Regions from separate parts of the Cupriavidus cauae genome, predicted to be linked through region 2. Evidence: predicted binding sites of a transcription regulator. Region 2 holds the regulator's gene; each other region holds the start of a gene.

Region 1 (2,265 bases), 280 kb from region 2:
GCCTGCGGGCTTCGATAGCGATCCGAGCGTGTGCGGGTCGTGCTGCGGTAGCGCCGTCCGGGGTGTTCGGGCTCCGCAACGATGCCCGCATTGTGGCCTCCCAAGGTAAGCACGAAGACCAGTTCGGTACGGGTCAGCAGGTGCAGCTTGTAGACCGATTGCGAGGGCGAGACGTGGTCGTACTCGGTCGCGACCGTGAACAGAGGGATATCGATGTCCGCCAGGGCGATCGGGTCCCCGTCGACACAGTACGCGCCGCGCGCCAGCTCGTTCGACAGATAAAGTCGATGCAGGCACTCGGAGTGAAGTCGGTATGGCAATCGCGTGGTATCGCGATTCCACGAAACAAGATCGTTGGCGCGCAACCGCTTGCCAAGCATGTACTCGTTGAGCACGCGAGAAGCCGCGCGATCGCGCGTGCCGAGCAGCTGGAATGCCGCGCCGAGCTGCCAGCCGTCGAGATATCCCTGGCTCCACATCAAGGCCTCGAGAACCGCCATCGCGCTGTGGTCGATGAACAGCCCCAACTCTCCGGGTTCGGAAAAATCAACCTGCGCGGCAAGAAGGGTGGCAGTGCGCAGCCGTTCGCCGTCGCCATCGCGCGCAAGTTGCGCGGCAGCGATGGCGAGCAGGGTCCCGCCAAGGCAATAGCCGACGCCGTGAACACCGGCGCCTGCGCATCGGGCGCGGGCGACGTCCAGTGCCTGCAGCAGGCCTTGCTTCAGATACTCGTTCATACCCGTATCGCGCGCCTCCGGGCCGGGATTGCGCCAGGACACGATGAACACCGTATGTCCCCGTGCCACAAGGTACCGGACCAGCTAGTCGTGCAGCTGTAGGTCAAGGATGTAGTACTTCATGATCCAGGACGGCACGATCAAGATGGGCGCGGTCCAGACCTGCGCGGTGCTCGCGGAGTACTGTTGCGCTCATGGCAAGGCATTACGGCGCCGGTCCGTTTCAATATCGACTGTAGGCGCGGGGGGCGATATCGCCTTGACCTGTGTCAATGGAAGAGCCGATCTGCCCGTGTTTCGTGCTAGGGAGCGCGCGCAATCCCTTGACGTGCATCAATACGAGTGGCGGTCCCTTCCGTACAGTGAAGGCATGTAACGTCAGGAGAATCGCCATGCCTTACAGCAACATCATGGTCCATCTGGACGCCGGCCGGCGTGCGATGCATCGACTGGAGCTGGCCGCAGGCCTTGCCAGGGATCACGGTGCCAGGCTGATCGGTCTGTATGCAGGCTTCATGCCGGATCCGGCGTGGTTCTATTTGATGGAGGGCGCCGGAATCGTGCTGGAAGCCGATCGCAGGCGCAGGCAGGAAATCAGAGAGGTGGTGCGGCGCCAGTTCGAGGCGTGCATGCACGCTTTTGGACTGGAGCGTGCGCAATGGCGGGTCGTGGAAGGGGGGCTGCCGTCTGCAGTAGTGCGCGAAACGCGCGAGGCCGACTTGATTGTCGCAGGTCAGTACGATTCGGAGGACCCGGGCAGCTATGTAGCACCGCAGTTCGTCGAGTCGCTCGTGCTGGAGTCTGGGCGCCCCGTGCTTGTCGTTCCTTACGCGGGGACGTTCGAGACGGTCGGGCGCAGAGCGGTGCTGGCATGGAACGGCAGCGGGCAATCGGCTCGTGCCCTGCACGACGCCGTGCCATTGCTGGCCGGGGGTGCCGTGACGGTGATCAGTGTCGAGGAAGAACTCAGACCACCGCACGCGGACGCCAGCCCGGTCGAACAGGCCCTGACAGCGCTGGGCGACCATGGCATTCAGGCGCGCGCCGAGTCTGCCCTTTGTGACGACGATATGGCGGTGGCGGAATTCCTGCTGTCGCGAACGGCGGACTGCGGAGCCGACATGATCGTGATGGGCGCATATGGGCGCGGCAGACTGCGCGAGATGGTGCTCGGTGGCGTCACGCGGACCATGCTGGCGGCGATGACCGTACCGGTGCTGATGTCCCACTGACCGGCAATGAGCATCTGCACGCAGATCGATTGCAACCCGCTTCTCAGAGGGGCGGGCACAGAGGATTCAGGACATGCGTTTGCAATTCTTGGGAGCGACGGATACGGTCACCGGGTCGCGATTCGTACTCGATACAGGACGGTCGCGCGTGATGGTCGATTGCGGATTGTTTCAAGGCTACAAGGCGCTGCGTCTGCGTAACTGGGACCGGTTGCCGGTGGAGCCGTCGAGCCTCGACGCCGTTGTACTGACGCACGCGCATCTGGACCACAGCGGCTACGTGCCGCTACTGGTCA
Region 2 (2,265 bases):
ACGCAGGGGCCGGCCGGCCATCAGAGGGTCAGGCAGAAGCCGTGCGCGGCCAGCGTTTCGGGCAGCATCGCGGCCCGCGCGAGACCGGCCGCGCCGAACAGCGCCACCGCCGCGCCGACCCCGCGGCGCACCCACGCGCGGCGCGCGAGCACGCGCAGGCCGGCCGACAGGCTCGACAGCATCAGCAGATTGGGCAGCGTACCGAGACCGAAGGCCAGCATCACCAGCGCGCCCGACGCCGCGCTGCCGGCCAGCAAGGCCAGCGCGAGCGCGGCGTAGACCATGCCGCAGGGAACCAGTCCCCACGCAAGTCCGGCGGCATAGCGGCGCAGCAGACGCCGGCTGGTGCCGTGCGTAACCGGCCCCGCGTCCTGCCGCGCGATGGTCCTTCCGCCCCAACGCGCCCAGGCTGCCGCCAGACGCCGCGCCACGGCGTTCACACCCGGCGCCTTCCCCACCAGTTGCGCGCCGCCCAGCGTCCATAGTCCGGCAAGCAGCAGGCTGGTGCTGCCGGCCGCGAACAGCGCGCGCTGCACGGGCAGATACTGCGTCTTCCACGCGGTCGCGCCCACCGCGCCGAGCAAGGCGCCGAGCATTGCGTACGCACTGAGGCGCCCGGCATGCAGCACCAGCAGTTCGCGGACCCACGCCGCGCGGCTGCGGTACAACGACACCGGCGCGGCCCGCCGCGCGTCATCGCCTTCGAGCACCAGCGCGATGCCGCCGCACATCGCCGCACAGTGGACACCGCCCAACAGCGCCAGCAGAAACACGCTTGCCAGTACGCCGATTGCCATCTCACGCTCCCCTCGACGGGGAGCAGCACGGTAGAATGCCCGCACGCTTGACGCCCATCGCGATGCCGATGGCAACTCCCTCCTTTCGCGCGGATTCCAATTGCTGAACGCCATCCCCCTCAACGACCAATCGACCCGCTGCTCCACCTGCTCGCTGGGGCAGCTGTGCCTGCCGATCGGCATGTCGGCGCAGGACGTCGAAAAGATGGACACGCTGGTGCAGGAACGCGTGCGCGTGCGCAAGGGCGAATCGCTCTATCGCCTCGGCGATCCCCTCGACGCGGTCTATGCGATCCGCTTCGGCACGCTGAAGACCCACGTGACGATGGAAGACGGCCGCGCGCAGATCACGGGCTTTCATCTGCCGGGCGAAGTGGTCGGCTTCGATGGGCTGACCGAGATGCGGCATGCGTCGGACGCGACCGCGCTCGAAGACACCGAGGTCTGCGTAGTGCGCTACAACGAGATCCAGACGCTGTCGGCCTCGTTGCCGTCGCTGCAGCACCAGTTCATGCGGCTGATGAGCCGGGAGATCACGCAGGACCAGATGATGCTGATCACGCTGGGCTCGATGCGCGCCGAGGAGCGGCTGGCGGGCTTTCTGATCAGCCTGTCCGAGCGCCTGTCGGCACGCGGCTATTCGCCGTCCGAGTTCGTGCTGCGCATGAGCCGCGAAGAAATCGGCAGCTATCTGGGCCTGAAGCTCGAGACCGTCAGCCGCCTGTTCTCGCGCTTCGCCGAAGCCGGGCTGATCCAGATCCGCCAGCGCCACGTCAAGCTGGTCGACATGGACGGCATCCGCCAGCTGCTGGGAAAGACGGCCTGCTGAAGCCCGCGCGGCGATGGCGCTGGCGGCCGCCATCGCCCACATTGCCCACATCGCCCACATCGCCCACATCGCCCACATTGCCCGCTTTGCCCGCTTTGCCCCCATTGCCAGCTTTGCCCCCGTTGCCAGCTTTGCCCCCATTGCGCGCTTCGCTCGCATCGCCGGCTTCGCCATCGCCCTACTCCAGTTCGTCGGCCGCCGACATCGGCGACGACATCGGCGCCAGGATCGACGCCGGCAGCATGCACAGCGTCAGCGCGCTGGACAGCGCGCACACCGCCCACGCGACGCCGAAGCCGATCGTGTAGATCGCACCGTGCGACAGCTCGAGCGGCCGTCCGAAGACGCGCAACTCGCTCGGATCGATCAGCGAGAACACCAGCACGAACGCCACCGCCGCGCCGACGAAGGCGGGCCACAGCACCCACATCAGCCAGCGCGCCTTCATGGCCGCGCCACCGCGTGGGAATTCACTGCGTCGCGCGCGTGCTGCGTGGCGACCGCCGCTGCGGCCGTCGTTGCAGCCGCCGTTGCAGCCGCCGTTGCGGCCGCGGTTGCAGGCGCCATTGCAGCCGCCATCGCAGCTGCCGGCGTCACCGCCCCCGCCGACGTCGCCGCCTGCCGGATCACCAGCCCCTG
Region 3 (2,265 bases), on a different replicon from region 2:
GCTTCAACTGGCAGATCTGTATCGCGCTGGTGCCGGGCCTGGCCGCGCGCGAAGTGGCGGTCGGCGCGCTGGCGACCGTCTACGCACTGTCGGGCAGCGAGGACACGGTGGCGGCGCAGCTCGCGCCGATGATCGCCGCGCAGTGGTCGCTGGCCACCGCGCTGGCGCTGCTGGCGTGGTTCGTGTTCGCGCCGCAGTGCATCTCGACACTGGCCGTGATCCGCCGCGAGACCAACTCGTGGAAGGTGATGGCCGCCTCCACGCTCTATCTCGCGGGCCTGGGCTATCTGGCGGCGTTCGTCACCTATCGCGTGGCGCTGCTGTTCAGCTGAGGCAGCCGGAAACCATCATGTCGCTCTATCACGCCGTCGAATCCGTGCTGGTGCCGCTGATCGTGCTGGTGTGCGCGCTGTCGGTGGCGGCGCGCTACATGCCGCGCACGCGCGAGCGCGCCAAGGCCGCGCTGGCCGCCAGCCTGGGCGGCGCGCAGGCACGCGGATGGCGCGCGCGGCTGGTGGCACGGCTGGCGCCGCAGGCGGTAGCGGCCGGCTGCGCCACCGGTTGCGACAGCGGGGGCTGCAACAGCTGCGACAGCAATACATCCGGCAATACATCGGGCAATACGTTGGGCAATGCGTCCAGCCCCGCCCCGTCCGCGCACGAGAAGCCGATCCGCATCGTGCGCAAGCCGCAGGGCAAGGGCCAGGGGGAGATACACGACAGCGCGCGGTAGCACGTCGTAGCAGCACGCCGCAGCCGCACACCGCAGCCGCACGCCATAGTAGAGAGGGCCAGCTTTTGCTGGCCCTTTGCTTTAGGTCAAACGGGTCCGCAGGCACCACGGGCACACTCGGCATGGGGTCTTTCCCAGTCCTGTCGATCACAACATGAGCCCGATGCAATCTCCTCGTACCCGATTGGCAACGGTCGCCGCGGCGGCCGTCATGATGGCCTTGCCGCCGCTGCACGCCAACGCGGCCGACGCTGCAACCAACACGGCAACCGGCGCCGCAGGTGGCATCGCGGCCGGTACCGCGGCCGGCACCGAGCCCGAAGGCAACTGGATGGTCCGCCTGCGCGGCACCTATCTCGACTTTGCGCAGAAGTCCGACCCCGTCGGCGGCGCGGGCGCCTCGGACCGCATCGGCGTCAACAACAAGTGGATCCCCGAGCTGGATGTCACCTATTTCTTCACGCCGCACATTGCCGCGGAACTGGTGCTGACCATTCCGCAGAAGCACGACGTCCATCTCGACGGCAATCGGATCGGCACGTTCAAGCATCTGCCGCCGACGCTGCTGGTGCAGTACCACTTCCTGCCGCACGCCACCTTCCGGCCCTATGTCGGCGCGGGGCTGAACTTCACGCGGATCTGGGGCGCGGATCTCGCCGGCAATACGCTGTCGCTGGACCGCTGGAGCATCGCGCCCGCGCTGCAGATCGGCATGGACTACCGGCTGACACGCCACTGGTACCTGAATGCGGACATCAAGAAGGTGTGGCTCTCCAGCGATGTGAAGGCGGCCGGCGCCAAGGTGTCGGAGGTCAAGCTGGACCCGTGGCTGTTCAGCGTCGGTGTCGGATATCGGTTCTGAGGGCCGGTCCCATTGGCACGCAGAAACGGGTACGCTCGTCTCTCGCTGCCGCTGTTGCGGACCGATGAAACGCCCCCGGGGCTCGTCGCCATGGGGGCGTTTCGGATCGCAGGGCCCGGCACCGGCGCGGCACGGCGCGCCAGCCGCGCGCCAAATGCCCGCCAACTGCCCGCCAACTGCGCGCCAACTGCCCGCCCTAGATCGCAGTGCCCGCAATCGTCACCGACAACCGTTGCCCGGTCTTCCTGACGCTGCAGCTCGCGGTCAGCGAGAAGTCGCCCGGGGTCAATGGCGTCACGCCGACCTGGCCCGGATGCGTGGCCGGGGTCACGGCGATATTGCCGGCCTGCTGCCAGTCCCACGCCTCGCATTCGAGGAAGGTCAGCGCGTTGCCGCGATGCCTGACGGTCGCGGTGACCGGGATCGGCAGCGGCGGCATCGTCGCGATGCGCAGCGGTTGCGGACCGTCGTAGACCAGCGCCCAGGTCGGCTGCTCGGTCACCGTCAGCCCGGCGCTTGGCGTGGCATCGAGGGCCTTGCTGGTGGCCGTGACCTTCAACAGGCTCTGCAGCGGATCGGCCCCGTTGGGACGGCTGGTGTTCAGCGTGAAGCCGCGCCCGCTCGCCGTGGGCTGGACCGACAGCGACGGCGAGGTGCTGGCGTACGACCA

What was found. Region 2 encodes FNR, which switches genes on or off when oxygen is low (the NO sensors DNR and NnrR bind a similar motif). Its sites were predicted from a motif close to TTGATNNNNATCAA; they were not measured.
Region 1: the regulator FNR is predicted to act here: its motif matches at 1,061-1,074, upstream of KZ686_RS11620 (universal stress protein).
Region 3: the regulator FNR is predicted to act here: its motif matches at 810-823, upstream of KZ686_RS20435 (OmpW/AlkL family protein).

The regions. Positions count from the first base shown of each region.
Region 1 covers NZ_CP080293.1:2,596,802-2,599,066, reverse strand. Annotated here, with positions in the region: partial or broken gene KZ686_RS11625 (PHA/PHB synthase family protein) at 1-923, opposite strand, end outside; gene KZ686_RS11620 (universal stress protein) at 1,130-1,969, shown strand; gene KZ686_RS11615 (MBL fold metallo-hydrolase RNA specificity domain-containing protein) at 2,043-2,265, shown strand, end outside.
Region 2 covers NZ_CP080293.1:2,881,331-2,883,595, forward strand. Annotated here, with positions in the region: gene KZ686_RS12895 (sulfite exporter TauE/SafE family protein) at 21-797, opposite strand; gene fnr (fumarate/nitrate reduction transcriptional regulator Fnr) at 898-1,626, shown strand; gene KZ686_RS12905 (hypothetical protein) at 1,805-2,074, opposite strand; partial or broken gene KZ686_RS12910 (FixH family protein) at 2,233-2,265, opposite strand, start outside.
Region 3 covers NZ_CP080294.1:1,140,741-1,143,005, reverse strand. Annotated here, with positions in the region: gene feoB (ferrous iron transporter B) at 1-332, shown strand, start outside; gene KZ686_RS20440 (DUF6587 family protein) at 350-733, shown strand; gene KZ686_RS20435 (OmpW/AlkL family protein) at 948-1,595, shown strand; gene KZ686_RS20430 (hypothetical protein) at 1,792-2,265, opposite strand, start outside.